Regions from separate parts of the Sagittula stellata E-37 genome, predicted to be linked through region 1. Evidence: riboswitches for the same ligand, from Rfam matches in the RefSeq annotation. Region 1 holds a riboswitch; each other region holds the start of a gene.
What was found. Region 1 has a riboswitch for cobalamin ahead of ABFK29_RS11710 (DUF4198 domain-containing protein). Riboswitches for the same ligand answer to the same signal wherever they lie in the genome.
Positions count from the first base shown of each region.

Region 1 (4,461 bases):
GGCACCGTGAAGGGAAAGAGAACCAGCATGAAGATGATGAAACCGTCCATCGCCGCCATGCGCTTCACCGTGGGCAGGATCGGCAGGCGCGAGACCAGCAGGAACGCGACGGACACCGCAAGGGCCGCCGTCAGAGCACCCAGCGAGGACAGCGCCACAACCACCACGCCAAAGACACAGACGCCGAGTATGCGGGTGCGTGGGTCCAGACGGTTCACTGCGGTCAGGGCCGGTGTCCCGGTCCCAGCCAGCGTCTTTTGTGCCTGTGTCAGAACGTGGCCCATGGCTCAGGCCGCCATCTTGCGGCGGGCCGCGATGTAGAACGCCAGCCCGAACAGCCCGAGGATGTAGCCCAGTCCGCCGAGGATCGTCTGGAAGTCGTTCTTCTCCTTGTAGGCAGCAATCTCGCGGCGCAGGGGGCGGATCTCGTCCCGAACCGTTTCGGCGATAAAGTCACGCTCTTCTGCCGTCAGTCCGGCGACGGCGACCGGCTCGGAGGCGTCGGTGGCCACGGCGGGCGGCGCGGCTTCGATGACCGGTTTGCCGAGGATGGCAGCCACCTCTTCGGCGGGCAGCGTGGCCTCCGCCACGTGTCCGGCGCCCAGATCGGCGCGGAAACGATGTTCGACCGGCTTTTCCGGCGTGAAGACAAAGAAGCCGTCCGCATCGGTGACCGTGCGCCCCAGTTCGGTGCCGTCGGGGGCGGTGACGATCACTTCTTCCCCGACAGCCATGTCGCCGTTGGAGAAGCCGATCTCGCCCTCGATGGAGGACCCGGACGGAAAGACGGCGGCGATGACCTTGTGGGCCTGAGCGGGCAGGGGCAACGCCAGAAGCGCCGCAATCAGGGCAAGGCGTTTCATGCGGCACTCCGTTGCAGGGCGTGGAAGAGGTCCGGCTTGACCTTGCGAGCCAGGAGGACGGCGAACCCGGTCAGCAGCCCTTCGATGATCATCACCGGGATATGGGCGATGAACACCAGTTTGGCCGCCGGGATGAAGGCATCGCCCGACAAGGCCAGCGACAAGGCCACCAAGCCGGTTGTCGCGGCGATGCTGAAGGTGCCGCCGACCGCGCCCCAGACGGCTCCGGTCAGCGGCGTCCCGCGCGAGATGAGACGCCCGAACAGCAGTCCCGCCAGCACCGCTGGCAAAGCGATATTGAGTGTGTTCACCCCGAGCACGGTCAGTCCGCCGAAGCCGAAGAACACGGCCTGAAGCAGCAGGCCCACGAAGAGGGCCGGAAAGGCGGCCCAGCCGAGCACGAGCCCGGCAAGACCGTTCATGATGAGATGCACCGAGGACGGGCCGATCGGCACATGCACCAGCGAGGCCACGAAGAAGCTGGCCGACAGGACACCGGCTGCGGGGATGCGTTCCATCGTCAGCGACCGCAGGCCATAGGCGATGCCGCCGGCCGCCAGCACCGCCCCGCCGATCACGACCGGGTTGGAAAGGGCTCCGTCCACGATGTGCATGGCGTTACTCCAGCTCCCAGGCGCGGATCCAGATCACGGCATCCTGGCTGAGTTCCTTGCCTTTGTGTTCGGTTGCGGGACCGACACCGAGCGCGGCAAAGCCCCAGTGTCCGGCCCTGGGAATGCCGAAGGTGAAGTACCCGTTGTCGTCGGACATGACGACGACCGCGCCACCGGGCGGGGGGCTGACCACCGGGTCGGTGGCGCGCGCACGTTCCATGTCCGGCTCTGCCGCCATGAACTCGACCTCGATCTCGGCACCGGCGACGGGTTGGCCGTCGGACAGGACGCGTCCGGTGAACGTGGAGCCCGCCAACACGTTGTAGGGCTTGTTCAGCGGCAGGATCTCTGCGGGCAGGCCAACAGGGTTCATCCAGTCGGTGGGCAATTCGCTGCGGTTCAGAAAGGCCTTGGTGTACTGCTGGATGTACGTGTCCTCGGATTCCTCGAAGTAGGGCTGCGGGACCGTCACGAGGACATAATCGCCCGACCGCTTGACCGGGACGTTGCCCAGAAAGGCCGCCGCCTCGTTCGCGGACCCCGTGAAGGCCGTCGGTTCGAGGGTGTCCAGAAGATCGGTGCGCTTGCCGTGATGCACCATGAAGAATTCCTCGGGTGTTTCCATCTCCATCACGTGGCCGTTTGAGAAGGGGTGCCAGAAGATCAGCTTGACCGGCACGTCGCCCGGTCGGTCGATGATCGTGTCCGTCGTATATTCGAGAAGGAAATGCGCCTGTGTCATCGCCGGAAACGCGATGCACGCCGCAAGTGCACCAAAAGTGAGTTTCATGAAGCCGTCCTTGTCCACTGCGCCACACCCGGCGCGCGTCGTTTCTGGACGCGGGGAACACTCGACCCCATCCGCGCGGCGGAATGACCCGCCTGCGCACGAGGCCAGACGCGCACCCCGGCGTCCGGTTGAAAGCGCCTCTTCCTGAGGCGCCAGTCCGGCAGGTCTCCTGGCTCGCGGGTCATCGCATCTGGACTGGCCTTCCCGGATTTCTCCAGTGGCATATCAGCCCTGCTTGCCGCTTACAGTTGCGGGGGCAGCTGCAGGGTAGGCACTCGCGTGCCGCACTGCATTCCCTCTTTCCTCCGAAGCGTGAAAACTCCGGAACCGGACATGCGATTTCCTTGCCAGAAAAGCGCGCGCCCGGTCAATTGCTAATTTGTGAAGCGCGGAGCAGGGACCGGACAGATGTGTGGTCCACTGTTGGGCCCTCCGAGCGAGGGCTCGTCAGGCGTCTTCCGGAGCCACTGTCGCGATGCTCAGCGCATGGCCGCCCAGGTCGCGGAAGGCGCGCTGGCGGCAGGTCAGCACGATGATCTGAAGGTCGCCCGCCTGGCGGTGCAACGCGTCGAACATCCGCTCGATCCGATCGTCGTCGGTGAAGACCAGCGCGTCGTCGAGGATCACCGGCGCAGTGCGCCCCGCGTGGGACAACATGCGCGCAAAGGCCAGCCGGACCAGCAATGCCACCTGTTCCTGCGTGCCGCCGGAGAGGATGTCGACCGGCTCGCTCTGGCCGTCGCGCAAAAGCGCATCGGGCAGCAGGGATTCTTCTCCCCATGTCAGCTCGGCGTCCGGCCAGAGCAGGTGCAGGAGCGGTTTCAGTTCCCGGGCGATCGGCGCGAAATAGCGTTCGCGGGCTTCGTTGCGGGCTTTTTCAAGCGCCTGTTCGAGCTTGCGAAGCACAGCCACCTCGTGCTCGATCCGCGTCAGGGTCTCGCGGGCCGATGTCAGCTTTTCCACCGTCTCGGCCAGCCTTTCCTCGACCGCGTCACCGGCAGAGCGGCTGATGCGTTCTTCGAGCCGGGCGAGCAGAAGCTTCAGACGGGCGCTTTCGTCGCGTGCGCGGGTTTCCACGGATTCCGCCCGAGTCAGCGTTGCGCGCGTATTGGCGGTGTCGGGGGCGTCCTTGGCCTTGGCCGCATGTTTGGCCTGCTCCTCGGCAAGAGCAGCCTCCATCCTTGACAGGGTCGCGGCCAGATCGTCCTCTGTCGCGCCGCCAGCCCGCGCCACCGCGTCTTCGGCGCGCTTCAGACGGTCCTTGAGCGAAGTCAGGGCGGTTTCGGCGCGCAGCACCTCAGCCCGGGTATCGGCCAGCCGTTCGTTGGCGGCGTCGAGCGCGCCGCGGGCAAGGTCCCGTTCTTCGCGCGCGCTGACCAGTTCCGCCTCTGCCTGCGCAAGGTCGGGCATGTCCGCATCCTCAACCGGGACAGGGATGCGGGCGTGCGTCGCGCGAAGCTGTTCAATGCCATCCGGGGCGAGGCTTTGCAGCACGGCCTTCGCTTCGGCATGCTGCCGCTCCGCCTCGGTCCGGGCGGCGGCGGCGTCACGGGCCTCTTCCAGGGTCGCGGCTCCGATGGCCTCAAGCGCCGAACGCAAGGCGCGGGCCGCAGCGTCCACAGTGTCGGCGTCGCGCCCGGTGTCGCCGGGGCGGATCTCCAACTGCCCGACACCGGCTATGTCGAAGCGGGTGGTCCGGGCGACGGGGACCGCCTGACCGTCCGGCAGCGGGGCGTCACCGAAACGGATCGCACCTTGGGATCCTGCCGCGTAGTGGGCCACAACCTGCGTGGCCGTGGCGTCGTGCGCGGCAACGGCGGCGGCATGGGTATTGGACAGTGTCTCGATCCGGCGAAGGGCCGTGGCGTCGGGACCGGAGCGGGCGGCTGCGGCGGTCTCCATCCTGCGGCGCATCTCTTCGGCCTGCGCGATGCGGGTCTCAAGCTCCTTGCGACGTTCGGAACCTTCGCGCGCGGCCTCCGCCCGTTGCGCGGCAGTTCGGGTGCCTTCGGCCTTCGATAGCGCGACCTCTGCCGCGTCGAATGTCTTCTGTGCCGCATCGCGGGCGGCCTGCGCCTTGTCCCGCGCCGCGCCCGCCGCCTCCTTCTCCGCGCCGGTTGCATCGACGAGGCGCGCGGCCTCTGTCCGTTCAGCGGTTGCCTCGCGCAGGGACGCAAGCTTCCCGCGTGCCGCC
Region 1 covers NZ_CP155729.1:2,461,492-2,465,952, forward strand. Annotated here, with positions in the region: gene cbiQ (cobalt ECF transporter T component CbiQ) at 1-284, opposite strand, end outside; gene ABFK29_RS11700 (hypothetical protein) at 288-863, opposite strand; gene cbiM (cobalt transporter CbiM) at 860-1,477, opposite strand; gene ABFK29_RS11710 (DUF4198 domain-containing protein) at 1,482-2,267, opposite strand; cobalamin riboswitch at 2,410-2,614, opposite strand; gene ABFK29_RS11715 (AAA family ATPase) at 2,715-4,461, opposite strand, start outside.

Region 2 (4,461 bases), 1.6 Mb from region 1:
CGGCCTCAGAGAGCAGTCCTGCGTCCAGCCCTTCCTGCGGGGTTTTGCGCACATCGCGCAGACGCTTTTCCAGAGGGGCCGCTTCCAGCACCAGCTTGTACGCCGTATCGAGCAGGCCCAGACCACTGTCGGGCTTGGGCGCGTAGTAGTGGCCGACCAGACGGCTGCGGGTGTCCGATGGCTCGTAGATCAGCTTGGCGACCTCCTCGATCACCTGATCCGAGGGACCCCGCGCATGGGCACCGGGACGTAGGATGGGCCGCAGCAGCCAGCCGACCCAGCGTGCGGGCATGTTGGCGATCACCTCGTCGAGCGCGCGACCGATCCGGGCGAAACTCGTTTCGGTGGCATGGCGCACCAAGGGCAGGTCGGCGTCGTGACGCCCGTCGTCTTCCCAACGCTTCAGCACGGCAGCCACGAGATACATCTCCGACAGCGCATCCCCCAGCCGGGCCGAGATCATCTCGCGCCGCTTCAGACCGCCCCCCAGCGTCAGGAACGCCATGTCCGCCGTCAGGGCAAATGCCGCAGACCAGCGCGACAGGCGCCGATAGAACGGTGTCGCCTTGCCTGCATCGTCGGGGGCCTTGCCACGCCCGGTCCAAGCCGACCATCCCGCGCGACAGACCGTTCGGAGGGAGTGTCCGACGTGCGCCCAGAAATGGGTGTCGAAGGAGTCGAGCGATTTGTCCGGGTCCGGCTCCTGTATCGCTTCGATTTCGTCCAGCAGATGCGGATGGGCCCTGATGGCCCCTTGCCCGAAGATGATCAGGTTGCGGGTCACGATGTTCGCGCCCTCGACCGTGATCCCGATGGGAATGGCGCGATAGTGCGACTGGAGATAGTTCAACGGACCGTCGATGACCGCCTTGCCTGAATGCACATCCATGGCATCGTTGATCGTTTCACGCATCCGGGTCGTGGCGTGATACTTCATGATCGCGGATATCACGGCCAGCTTGTACCCGTCGTCCAACGCCGCCGTCGTCAGGCGGCGGCCCGCATCGATCGTGTAGGCGTTGGAAGCGATGCGGGCCATGGGCTCCTGCACGCCGCCGAACAACCCGATGGGCAGATTGAACTGTTTGCGGATGCGGGAATAGGCGCCGGTGCTGTGCGCGGACATGGCTGCCGCTGCGGCCGACAGCGATGGCAGTGAGATTCCGCGCCCGGCGGCCAGCGCACTCATCAGCATCATCCATCCGCGCCCCGCATAGTCCGGCCCGCCGATGATATGGTCGAGCGGCACGAAGACGTCCTTGCCGGTGGTCGGCCCGTTCATGAACATGGTCCCCGAGGGCAGGTGCCTGCGGCCGGTCTCCACCCCCGGCAAATCCGTCGGAACGAGCGTGCATGTGATCCCTATGTCATCGACCTCGCCCAGCAGGTGGTCCGGGTCGCGCAGCTTCAGGGCAAGACCCAGCACCGTGGCGACCGGCGACAACGTGATGTAGCGCTTGGCCCATGTCATGCGGATGCCAAGCACCTCTTCGCCATTCCACTGCCCCTTGCAGACGACGCCTTCGTCCGTCATGGCCGACGCGTCCGATCCGGCGTCTTCGGAGGTGAGCCCGAAGGCGGGCAGTTCTTCGCCGCGCGCGAGGCGTGGCAGCCAGTGCCGTTTTTGCGCGTCGGTGCCGAATTGCAGGATCAGTTCACCGGGACCGAGCGAATTGGGCACCATGACCGTCACCGCCGCCACGACGGAATGCCCCGCGATGTAGCGCACGACTTCCGAATGGGCATAGGCAGAGAAACCGAGTCCGCCGTGCTCCTTCGGGATGATCATGCCGAAAAAGCCTTCGTCGCGCAGATAGGTCCACGCCTCGCGGGGCAGATCGCCGGTGCGCCTGTCGATATCCCAGACGTCGATCATGTCGCAGAAGGTCCGGCATGGCCCGTCGATGAAATCCCGCTCCTCGTCGGTAAGGGCGGGCGCCTTCATGCTGCGCAGCATCGTCCAGTCCGGATTGCCGGAGAACAGTTCCGCCTCGAAGTGGACGTCTCCGGAATAGACGGCTTCGGCCTCTGTCGAGGACAGCGACGGCATCGCCCCCCTCGCCCACTTCAAAATCGGCTTGGTGACGTAATTCTTTCTGAATGACATGGCGGTTCCTCCACCCGGAAAACGCCCCGGCGGTGGAAGGGTTCCTGCTGCGCTGCATTCCGGGCGGATGACGTTCCGTCGTGCGCACGTCGCGATCGAGCGCATCTGGACGGCTTTGGCGATGCACCGCGTCCGGGTTGTTTGCGATCCGGGACGGTGTTCGGCCACGCGCCCTTGGGTATCGTTGCCGGCGCCGACGGATCAACGCGCATACACTCTTCGCGGGAAGTCGACACTCATTTTATCGCGCCCGGAGATTGACGGACAAGCCGTATCCGTGCTTAACGATCCGCGATGGTTCCCGGAACGCCAGCAAGCCAACCGGGATGAAAAGGGAACACGGTGAGGATGTCCGCAAGGTGCCGAATCCGCGACTGCCCCCGCAACTGTGAGCGGAGAGCGATCCTGAGAACACCACTGGGCCGGTAGGCGGCTCGGGAAGGTTCGGGAAAGCGTTGACCCGCAAGTCAGGAGACCTGCCATCTCCGGCGCGCTCCGCGCCGCAGTCACTTTTAACCGGGCGGGGTGTCCGGCAGGAGATGTGCTATGTTTGGACGGCTCTTTGTGCCCGATGTCATCGCTGGTCTGCCCGCCCCGCATTTGTGCGGAGGGCACCATGGCAGATGCACGGATAATTCCCCTGAGACGACACGACGACGGTTGCGGCGCGGGCCGCTTTGAGGGTCCGCCCGTGGAATGGGTTCTCTTTGCCTGTTCGTCGGCCAACCTGAGCGCAGGCGGTTTCCACCGACTGGAGGCGATCTGCGCCGCGGCGACGGAACGCCCCCACATGCTCATCCGCCTAGAAGACATGGGCCGGAGCCTGTTCGAGGCGCTGGACGAGATGCGGCGCGGCGGCGCCCGCGCGATCCGGCTGCAACCCATCGGACTGCCGTTTCCAGAGAGCCTTCTGGCCTGGCTTCCCGGCGTTCTGGCCGACTGGTCTCTACGACCGGTCAATGCGGCCATCGGCGTGACACTCGGCCCAGAGCCATCCCGCATGGATGCCGGCCCCACCGAGATGCTGCGCGACCTGCTTGCCGCGCCTTCGACGTCGGTCGAAAATGTGAAACCCGCGCTCGGCAAGCCCGGCTGGGACACCCCTCCCGATTTCGACTTTCATCTGCTGGTCTGCACCGGGCCGCGTTGCCAGATGCGCGATGCCGCGAGTCTCAGCCATGTCCTCAAGGCCGAATGCGCCGAGGCGGGCATCGCGAAGCGCTGCCTGACGACGACCACCGGCTGCATCTTTCCCTGCAACAAGGGGCCCGTCGTCGCGGTCTACCCGCTAGGCGACTGGTTCCACGTACCGGACCGCGCGGCAGCCCGACGCCTCGTGCGTGAGGTGCTTTGCGCGGGGCGCGGACTGCCTGACCTGCACATCCACACCGCCCGGCTCAGCCAGCCCAGTCAACACACGACGCCCCACAGGAGCACCATATCATGAGACACCTTGCGACCACGCTGGCCCTCGCCGCCCTTACTTTTGGCCAGCCCGCCCCGGCGCAGGAGGCCGATCAGCCGATCCGCGTGATTACGTCGTTCCAGATCGACAGCATGGACCCCGAGTCCGAGGGTTTCTGGTTCCAGGAATTCGGCGTGGCCGAGTTGCTGATGGAATTCCAGCGTGATGGCTCCGTGGCGCCCTGGCTGGCCGAAAGTCTGGAACAGGTGGACGACCTGACCTGGGTTATCACGCTCAACAAGGGGGTGACGTTCCAGAACGGCCGCCAACTGGACGCGGATGCGGTGAAGCGGCTGATGGACTTCCGGCTGGCGAACAAGGCGTCGCTGCAAGGCGTCGTGCCGCCAGAAACGACCTTCGACGTCACTGGCCCGCTGGAAATCACCGTGAAGACACCGGTGCCGCTGCCCGAGTTCCCGAACGTGCTGGCCCACGAAAGCTATTTCCTGATCTACGATCTCGATGCCGTGGAGGCCGCGAACGGGGACTGGGAGGCGCTGGAACATGCCGGTATCTATACGGGCCCCTACGAGGTGACCGACCTGACTGACGCGGCCCTGACCGCCACCCGCAACGAAAACTACTGGCGTGGTACGCCGGCCATGCCGGGTGTTACCGTCACCTTCGTGACCGACCTCAATGCCCGGGTGCTGGCGATCCAGAACGGCGAAGGGGATATCGCGCTTTATCCGCAGATCTCGGCCAAGCCGGTCTACGACGCCACGCCGAACGTGAACCTCGCCTTGGGCGACCTGTCCACCGGCGGCTATGCGGCCTTCATGAACACCGAAGAGGGGCCGCTTGCGGACGTCGCCGTCCGGCGCGCCCTGATGAAGTCCATCGACTATGCCGAGGTGTCCGATGCGGTGTTCCGGGGCGCCACGGCAGA
Region 2 covers NZ_CP155729.1:4,092,911-4,097,371, forward strand. Annotated here, with positions in the region: gene ABFK29_RS19495 (acyl-CoA dehydrogenase) at 1-2,107, opposite strand, end outside; cobalamin riboswitch at 2,386-2,605, shown strand; gene ABFK29_RS19500 ((2Fe-2S) ferredoxin domain-containing protein) at 2,724-3,554, shown strand; gene ABFK29_RS19505 (ABC transporter substrate-binding protein) at 3,551-4,461, shown strand, end outside.
Region 2: it holds a riboswitch for cobalamin, as region 1 does, so the genes downstream of both, ABFK29_RS19500 ((2Fe-2S) ferredoxin domain-containing protein) here and ABFK29_RS11710 (DUF4198 domain-containing protein) in region 1, are expected to answer to the same signal.

Region 3 (4,461 bases), 1.1 Mb from region 1:
AGGGCGGCGCGAAGCCCCGCCCTACCTGAGGACGCGACGGATGCGGTGTGAGTGCACGGACCGGTGTGACCGGTTGCGTGGGCTCCCGCGTGCGTTGGCCGTGCCCGGGCCCCGGGCCACGCATCGGCCAGATCGGGTCGGTGCACGTCCCTGTCCACGCGGCGCGGCGCCCCGCGGCGCGGGGCTGTGCGCCGCGCGCCTGCGAGCGTTAGTCGCGCGCCGGGATATTCACGCCGTGTTGCACCGCCGGGCGCTCGTAGAACCGCTTGACGTAGGCCACGCAGTTGGGATGGTCGTCCCAGCCCACCACGTCGCGCGCGCCGTAAAATTCGAGCGCGTTGAGCCACGGGCAGAGCGCGATGTCCGCCACGGAATACGGCCCGGCGATCCAGTCTCGACCGTCCAGCGCGCCTTCGACAACGCTCAGCAGCCGCCGCGCCTCGTTCACATACCGGGTGCGGGGAAGCGGGTCCTTCACGTCCTTGCCCGCGAACTTCCAGAAGAAACCGAGCTGCCCCAACATCGGTCCGACGCCGCCCATCTGGAACATCAGCCATTGCGTGATCTTGTGCCGCTCGGTCGCGGTCTCGCCCAGCAGCATTCCGGCCTTCTCGCCGAGATAGAGCAGGATGGCCCCGGATTCGAACAGCTCCAGCGGCGCGCCGTCCGGGCCGTTCGGGTCGATTATCGCGGGGATCTTGTTGTTGGGGTTGAGCGACAGGAACTCAGGGCTTTTGACGTCCTTGTCCGACAGGGTGATCTTGTGGGCCTCGTAGGGCAGCCCGGTCTCCTCGAGCATGATCGACGCCTTGACCCCGTTGGGCGTCGGGAAGGCATAGAGCTGGATGCGGTCGGGGTGCGCGGCGGGCCAGCGGCGCGAGATCGGATGGTCGGCAAGAGCGGTCATGATGCGTGTCCTCGTTAAGGAAGATGTCCTGGCCGACCCTAGTCCGGCATTTCCCGCTTTCCCAGCCGATCCGGCATGACATAATCCTGTTTGTGCAAAAACACCCCGCAGGACATGTGGCCAAGCATGCCGGCGCTCTTACGGAATGGGAAAATGATTAAGGAATTCAAGGATTTCATCGCCAAGGGCAATGTCATGGACATGGCCGTGGGCATCATCATCGGCGCGGCGTTCACCGCGATCGTGCAGTCGCTGGTGGGCGACATCATCAATCCGATCATCGCCTTGTTCACCGGCGGCATCGACTTTTCGGGCTGGTTCTATGCGCTCGACGGCAACGAATACGCGTCGCTCTCGGCGGCGACAGAGGCGGGCGCGCCGGTCTTTGCCATCGGCAAGTTCATCATGGCGGTGATCAACTTCTTCATCATCGCCTTCGTGGTCTTCATGCTGGTGAAGATGGTCAACCGCGCGAAGGCCGCCGCGATCCGTGAGCGTGAGGAAGGCCAGCCAGCCGAAGCCACGCCGTCCGGCCCAACGGAACTGGACGTGCTGCTCGAGATCCGCGACACGCTGAAGACACGCTGACCACGTGACGGCAGACCGGTCCCGTCCGGGGGCGGTGCACTTGCGCCAAGGGGCGGGATTTGCGATCCCGTCCGTGTCAGGTGCCTCCGTCCTCGGGGGAGAATCGGGAAGCCGGGGCAGAACCGGCGCGGGCCCGCCGCTGTGACGGGGACGGGGCGGACACATGGCCACTGGGCGTCAGTCAGGCGCTCGGGAAGGCGTCCGTTCCGGATGATCCGAAGCCAGAAGACCGGCCTGACGGCATGGCGGCCCCGCCTGGACAGCGGGGGCGCGCAGGCCTTTGGGAGGTGACCCCATGACAGGACCGGTGAACCGCCGATCCCCGGCGCCCGTTGCGGCGCGCGCGTTTTCGGACGAGGAGCGGCGGGCGCTCTACGACGTGATTGCCCACAGACGGGACGTGCGGAACGAATTCCTGCCCGATCCGGTGGACGAAGACGTGCTGCGGCGCATCCTGGAGGCGGCGCATGCCGCGCCATCGGTCGGGCTCTCGCAACCCTGGGATTTCATTCTGCTGCGCGATCCCCTGCGCCGGGCGCAAGTGCGGGCCGCATTCGCCCGCGCCAACGACGAGGCGCAGGCGATGTTCCCGCCGGACAAGCGGTCGGCCTATGCCGCGCTGAAGCTGGAAGGGATCGAGAAGGCCCCCCTGAACATCTGCGTCACCTGTGACCGGTCGCGCGGCGGACCGGTCGTGCTGGGGCGCACGCATCAGCCGGAGACGGATCTCTATTCGACGGTCTGCGCCGTCCAGAACCTCTGGCTGGCGGCGCGGGCCGAAGGCGTCGGCGTCGGTTGGGTCAGCATCCTCGACGAGGCCGACCTGCGCCCGATCCTCCGCCTGCCCGAGCACGTCCGCGTGGTCGCCTACCTCTGCGTCGGCCACGTCAGGGAGCTGTTCGACGGCCCCGAACTCGCAGCGCGCGGCTGGGCGCGGGCGCGCACGCTCGATGCGCATGTCCGCGAGGAGGGCTGGTAAGGCCAGCGCCCGGGCCGCCGTCAGCACGACGCATCCGACCGCCGATATTCAGGTCGCAACCTTCAAAGAACCCGCTGCCGGCTTCTTTGCTTCCAAAATACTCCGGAGGGGTTCGGGGAGGCAGAGCCTCCCCGACCGGTCGCCGTGCGCAGCACGGCGAAACCGCTCAGGCCGCCAGCGCGGCCGCCGGCGTGATCGCGGCAAGCCCAAGCGCCTCGCCCACCGCGGCGTAGGTCAGCTTGCCCGCATGCACGTTCAGCCCGGCCAGAAGGTGCGGATCGTCGGCGCAGGCTTTCTTCCAGCCCTTGTCGGCCAACGCCAGCATGAACGGCATGGTCGCGTTGCCCAGGGCGATGGTCGATGTGCGCGCCACGGCGCCCGGCATGTTCGCCACGCAGTAGTGCACGATGCCGTCGACTTCGTAGATCGGGTCCTGATGGGTTGTGGCCTTCGAGGTCTCGAAGCAGCCGCCCTGGTCGATGGCCACGTCGACGATCACGGCGCCGGGCTTCATCGTCGACAGTTGCGCGCGGCTGACCAGCTTCGGCGCGGCGGCGCCGGGGATCAGCACGGCGCCGATGACCATGTCGGCCTCGGCCACCATCTCGGCGGTGTTCCCGGCAGAGGCGTAGCGGGTCTTGAAGACCGAACCGAAGACGTCGTCGAGGTAACGCATCCGCGACAGGGAGCGGTCGAGCACGGTGACCTCGGCGCCCATGCCCGCGGCGACGCGGGCCGCGTGGGTGCCGACGACGCCGCCGCCGATCACCGCGACCTTCGCGGGGCCGACCCCCGGCACGCCGCCCATCAGCACGCCGCGGCCGCCGTTGGCCTTCTGCAGCGACCAGGCGCCGACCTGCGGGGCGAGACGGCCCGCGACCTCGGACATCGGCGCCAGAAGGGGCAGGCCGCCACGGTCGTCGGTCACGGTTTCATAGGCGATGCAGGTCGCGCCGGAGGCGATCAGGTCGTGGGTCTGCTCCGGATCGGGCGCGAGGTGGAGATAGGTGAACAGCACCTGGCCCTCGCGCAACATGGCGCGTTCGGGGGCCTGGGGTTCCTTCACCTTGACGATCATGTCGGCGGAGGCAAAGACCTCGGCGGCGGTGTCGGCCAGCGCGGCGCCCGCGGCGGTATAGTCTTCGTCGGTGAAACCGGCGCCGAGGCCTGCGCCTTTCTGGACGATGACCGAATGGCCATGCGCCACCGCTTCGTGTGCGGCGTTGGGCGTCAGGCCCACGCGGAATTCCTGGGGTTTGACTTCTGTCGGGCAGCCGATCTTCATGACGCGATCCTTTGAGCCTGGGTCCTGTTGGGGTGCGGCAATCTACCATGAACGGCTTGCAAAAGGGTCCGAGACTGGGGCACCTTTGCGCACCGCCGCGCACGATTGTTCGACGGTTTGCAGGCACCGCGGGAGGAATCTTCGAATATGGCGCTAGACGAGACGGATCGGCGACTGCTCAGGGTGCTTCAGCGCAAGGGCCGCATGTCGAACGCGGACCTCAGCGAACAGGTCAACCTGTCCCCCTCGGCCTGTCACCGGCGGGTGCAGCGGCTTGAGGCGGACGGCTACATCCGCGACTACGTGGCGCTTCTGGATGCGCGCAAGCTGTCGCTGCCGACCACCGTCTTCGTGGAGATCACCCTGCAGGCGCAGGCCGACGAGGTGCTGGAGGCTTTCGAGACCGCCGTGTCCCGCGTTCCGGCGGTGCTGGAGTGTCACCTGATGGCGGGCACGGCGGATTACATCCTGAAGGTCGTGGCCGAGGACACGGAGGATTACGCCCGCATCCACCGGCAGTATCTGACCCGCCTGCCGGGCGTCGCGCAGATGCAGTCGTCCTTTGCGCTGAAGACGGTATTCAAGACCACGGCGCTGCCGGTCTGAGCCGGGGCTGTCGATCGGCCCGACCGGGCCGGTTGGCCGCGTATGCCATGCGGATGACCTCTCTGCGGGCGCCTGGCGTGGATGTGGGGAGGGGGC
Region 3 covers NZ_CP155729.1:3,583,154-3,587,614, reverse strand. Annotated here, with positions in the region: gene ABFK29_RS17065 (glutathione S-transferase family protein) at 209-907, opposite strand; gene mscL (large conductance mechanosensitive channel protein MscL) at 1,061-1,495, shown strand; cobalamin riboswitch at 1,557-1,747, shown strand; gene bluB (5,6-dimethylbenzimidazole synthase) at 1,791-2,474, shown strand; gene ald (alanine dehydrogenase) at 2,641-3,759, opposite strand; gene ABFK29_RS17045 (Lrp/AsnC family transcriptional regulator) at 3,907-4,365, shown strand.
Region 3: it holds a riboswitch for cobalamin, as region 1 does, so the genes downstream of both, bluB (5,6-dimethylbenzimidazole synthase) here and ABFK29_RS11710 (DUF4198 domain-containing protein) in region 1, are expected to answer to the same signal.

Region 4 (4,461 bases), 1.4 Mb from region 1:
AGAGCGGCGATCTGACGGCGCAGCCAGCCTGCCGCTTCGGGCGCCTTCAGGGACGGGACGAAGAAGGCAGTGACGGCGAAGCCGCGCGCGGCAAACTCCTCGTACAGTGCCCGGATCGGCGCGAGGTCGGCGGAGACGAGGTAGGAGCGGTAGAAGACCAGCGCCAGAGGGGTCTTGCCGGACACCCGCGTCAGCACCGGACAGGTCACGCCGTGTTCGGGTGTCCAGCAGCTGAGCGGCGGCAAACCCTTGGCCCCGCGCACAGGCCCGGCATAAAGGCCTGCCGCCAGCGCCAGTTGCGCCAGTGCCGCCTGCGCCGCCACGGTGCCGCCCGCGTCGCAGAGATGCGCCAGCCGCCGCAGGGTCGACACCGGCAGAGTCGACATCTCGTCGAGGCGCGTGTCCTCGCGCCCGTCGGCGGGCAACACGGCCAGCGCGATGCCCTTCTGTTGCGCCAGCGACAGCACCTGCTGCAGGCCGTAGGACCAGTAGGGCACGCCGCCGATCAGGCGGATCAGGATGCCCTTCGCGCCCTCCAGCGTCTGTTCCACGTAGGTGTCGACCGACAGCGGATGCCTGAGGGCGGCGAGATTGGCGAGACGGAGCGTGGGCATCCGCCCCTCTGGCCCGCCGCCGCGCCGCCAGCCTTCGGCAAAGGCGCCGAGGTCGCTGTCGGAGAACGACAGCACGACGAGGTCCGCCGGGCTCTGGCCCAGGTCCTGCGGCGTCTCGCTTTCTTCGAGGCCGTGGCTTTCGCGGAAGATGACGTGCATCGGCGGTTCCCGGAAAGGCGGCGCACAGCCCCGCCCTACCTTACGTCATTCTGCGGCGACAGGCGCGGCCCCGAGGACCGCCCCGATGGCCTCGGGTTGGATGTCGTCATGTTCCGCGATGACCACGACCCGGCTGACGCGCGCCTCGTCCGGCTTCCACGGGCGGTCGTACTGATGACGCACCCGCGCGCCCACCGCCTGCACCAGAAGGCGCATAGGCTTGCCCTTGACGGCGGCATACCCTTTCACCCGAAGGATGTTCTGCTCCTTCGCGAGGCGCTCGATGGCGGCGACCAGCTGGGCGGGACTGTCCTGTTCCGGCAGCTCCACAACGACCGATTCGAAGTCGTCGTGCTCGTGATCGTCGTGGTCGTCGTGATGCGAGGGGCGCGCGTCCATGTCGTCCTCTGCGGCGGCTTCCAGCCCGAGGATCACGCGCGGGTCGACCACACCTTCGGCCACTTCGACCACCGGCAGCGGGCGCGGTGCCTCGGCGGCGATGATCGCCTTGGCCTTCGCCACGCCTTCGGGTCCGGCGAGGTCGGGCTTGGTCAGCAGGATGATGTCGGCGCAGGAGATCTGGTCCTCGAAGACCTCGCTCAGCGGCGTCTCGTGGTCGATGCTGTCGTCGGCCAGACGCTGCGCGTCCACCCGCGCCACATCGGGAGCGAAGCGGCCCGCCGCCACGGCCTCCGCATCGGCCAGCGCGATCACGCCGTCGACGGTGATCTTCGACCGGATGTCGGGCCAGTCGAAGGCTTTCAGAAGCGGCTTCGGCAGGGCGAGGCCGGAGGTCTCGATCAGGATGTGGTCGGGGCGCGGGTCGAGCGCCATCAGCGCCTCGATGGTGGGGATGAAGTCGTCGGCCACGGTGCAGCAGATGCAGCCGTTGGCGAGCTCCATGATGTTCTCGGCCGGGCAGTCGGGGATGGCGCAGGATTTCAGGATGTCGCCGTCCACGCCCACGTCGCCGAATTCGTTGACCACCACGGCCAGGCGGCGGCCGCCGGGGTTCTGCATCAGGTGGCGCACCAGCGTCGTCTTGCCGGAGCCGAGGAAGCCGGTGATCACGGTGACGGGGAGTTTGGCTAGATCGGTCATTCAGTCGGCCTCCACAGGGGTGTTCGGGGTCAGGGGCGGAATACGCGCCACGCAGTTGCGCTTGAAGTGTTCGGGACGCTCGCGCCACGGGATCAACCCGTCGCCGGTCGCGTGATAGCGCGCCGCGCCGTCGAGCAGCATGTCCGGATGCGACGCCTCGTCGACATTCCCGAACACGTAGGTCCAGCGGTCGCCGCCGCGCAGGGCGACGGTACAACCGGCATCGCAATTCTGCAGGCATTCGACGGCGGTCAGGCGCAGGCCCTCGGGCAAAGGCCGGTCGGCAAGGGCATCGTAGAGCGCCTGCCCGGGCCGGCGGTCGTCGGCGGGGATGTCCTGCCCCCGGCGGCACTTCACGCAGACCAGAAGTTCGGTCTCTGACGGCATGGCGACCTCGCGCATCTGGGGGGACCTTGAGCGGGGCACGGGCCAAGACAGGCCCTCTCCCGACCCCGGATCACCCCGTCCGGTTTCGTTCCTCCGCCCCTTCCACGGCGCGGCCACTGGCAGGTCTCCCGGCTTGCGGAACTGGGCGGCAGGCAGTCCTGCCGATCCCAACGGAACCCGGCCTTCCCGGCGATGTCGCCAGTGGCTTCGGGCCCTTTCCGGTCACGGTCGCGGGGGCGGCTGCGCCTGACCCCGACGCGGGGCTGCGCATTCCCTTTTCACCTGCTAGACACAGGCACCAGCACTCCGGCTGATGCGCCGGACGCCCGGCAATGTCAAGGAGAGCCCGCGCCATGAGCGAAGACGAAAACGCCCGCCACACCGAAAAGATGAAGAAGATCAAGGCGGCCCGCGACCGGATGATGGCGACCAAGACGGAGGAGAAGGGCCTGATTATCGTCCATACCGGGACCGGCAAGGGCAAGTCGTCCTCCGGATTCGGCATGATCATGCGCTGCATCGCGCATGGCATGCCCTGTGCGGTGGTGCAGTTCATCAAGGGCGCCTGGCCCACCGGCGAAGGCACGTTCCTGCGCGAACGCTTCGCGGCGGAGTGCCGGTTCTTCGTGTCGGGGGAAGGGTTCACGTGGGAGACGCAGGACCGCGAACGCGACATCGCGGCGGCGCAAAACGGCTGGGAGATCGCCAAGACGCAGATCCTCGACCCGGAAGTGCAGTTCGTTCTGCTCGACGAGATCAACATCGCGCTGCGCTACGACTATCTCGACATCGACGACGTGGTGGGGTTCCTGCTGGAGCAGAAACCGCCGATGACCCATGTCTGCCTGACCGGGCGCAACGCCAAGCCCGAACTGATCGAGGCGGCGGACCTCATCACCGACATGACGCTTGTCAAACACCCGTTCCGTGAAGGGGTGAAGGCGCAGAAGGGCGTCGAGTTCTGAGATTGTGGCGCCGGATTTCGGCTCGCCTGCGGCGACCCGACCCGCTGGGGGTTCCCCCCAGACCCCCAAGGTATTTGGACCAAGATGAAGGCAAGACTTCTTTAATCGGAATCGGAGAGGCTGGCCGGGCGGTACAGGGAGAGGTCCCGATGACCGCCCAAGGTGAAGGCACCGCGCCTCCCCCTTCGACGAAGGCCCGAGGCGCGGTGTCCGACCCGCCCCTTCATCTTGGCGAAAAATACCTCCGCCGGAGGCATCCTGTCCGGGCCGTTTGCGCCGTTTGACGTGTGGGGACGTGCGTCAGGGAAACGGGCAGGCTGTTCCGGCTGGATCAGTGGGCGCGGCGAGCGGAATTTCTGCAATGCGCTCTCTGCCCCTGGTGCCTGTCTTCGGAATTGGGTGAGGCCGGGGCGTCCCTGGGAGCGGCGCCGTGTGGATGGCGTTGCGCCTGGCCTGGGGAAGGTCGACGTTTAGCTCATTGCTTGCCACCACGGGACATGACCGGTGCGCGAAGATTTCCGGTAGCGGTCAACGAGACAACGGACTTGCTTCGGCGGTTCTTGCCGGAACGAACAGTGGCCGGTCGTGGGTTCGCGGGCGGGCGCTTCGGCATGCCAAGATGGTTTCGGCGCGTTGACCCTGCGTTCAAGGCTGGTAACGGTGGATGTCACTATCCCGAAACCAGCGAGGACCACCGCCAGATGTTCAGGAAACGGCTGCAGGACGCCACCTCCCGTCACGAGGAGGTCTACGGCTTCTACGAGAAGATCTATACCGTCATCGACCTCTGCGCGGGGCTCGCGTTTCTCTTCGGATCCATCCTCTTCTTCTGGGAAGACACGCAATACCCGGCGACCTGGCTTTTTACCGTGGGCTCCGCCCTGTTCGTCGCGCGGCCGGCGTCGCGGTTCGCCCGGGAGTATCACCTTGCGCAGCTCCCGCTGCCCGGGGATCGTGACCCGGAATGACGCGCGCCCTGATGCTTCAGGGCACCGGGTCCAACGTGGGCAAGTCGGTGCTGGTGGCCGGGCTATGTCGGGCGGCGCTGCGGCGCGGCCTCTCGGTGGCGCCGTTCAAGCCGCAGAACATGTCGAACAACGCCGCCGTGACAGTCGACGGCGGCGAGATCGGCCGCGCGCAGGCGTTGCAGGCGCGGGCCTGCGGGCTGGAGCCGCTGACCGACATGAACCCTGTTCTGCTGAAACCGGAGACCGACGTGGGATCTCAGGTCGTGG
Region 4 covers NZ_CP155729.1:3,827,034-3,831,494, forward strand. Annotated here, with positions in the region: gene cobN (cobaltochelatase subunit CobN) at 1-773, opposite strand, end outside; gene cobW (cobalamin biosynthesis protein CobW) at 819-1,874, opposite strand; gene ABFK29_RS18270 (DUF1636 family protein) at 1,875-2,261, opposite strand; cobalamin riboswitch at 2,363-2,579, opposite strand; gene cobO (cob(I)yrinic acid a,c-diamide adenosyltransferase) at 2,615-3,226, shown strand; gene ABFK29_RS18280 (YrhK family protein) at 3,928-4,194, shown strand; gene ABFK29_RS18285 (cobyric acid synthase) at 4,191-4,461, shown strand, end outside.
Region 4: it holds a riboswitch for cobalamin, as region 1 does, so the genes downstream of both, ABFK29_RS18270 (DUF1636 family protein) here and ABFK29_RS11710 (DUF4198 domain-containing protein) in region 1, are expected to answer to the same signal.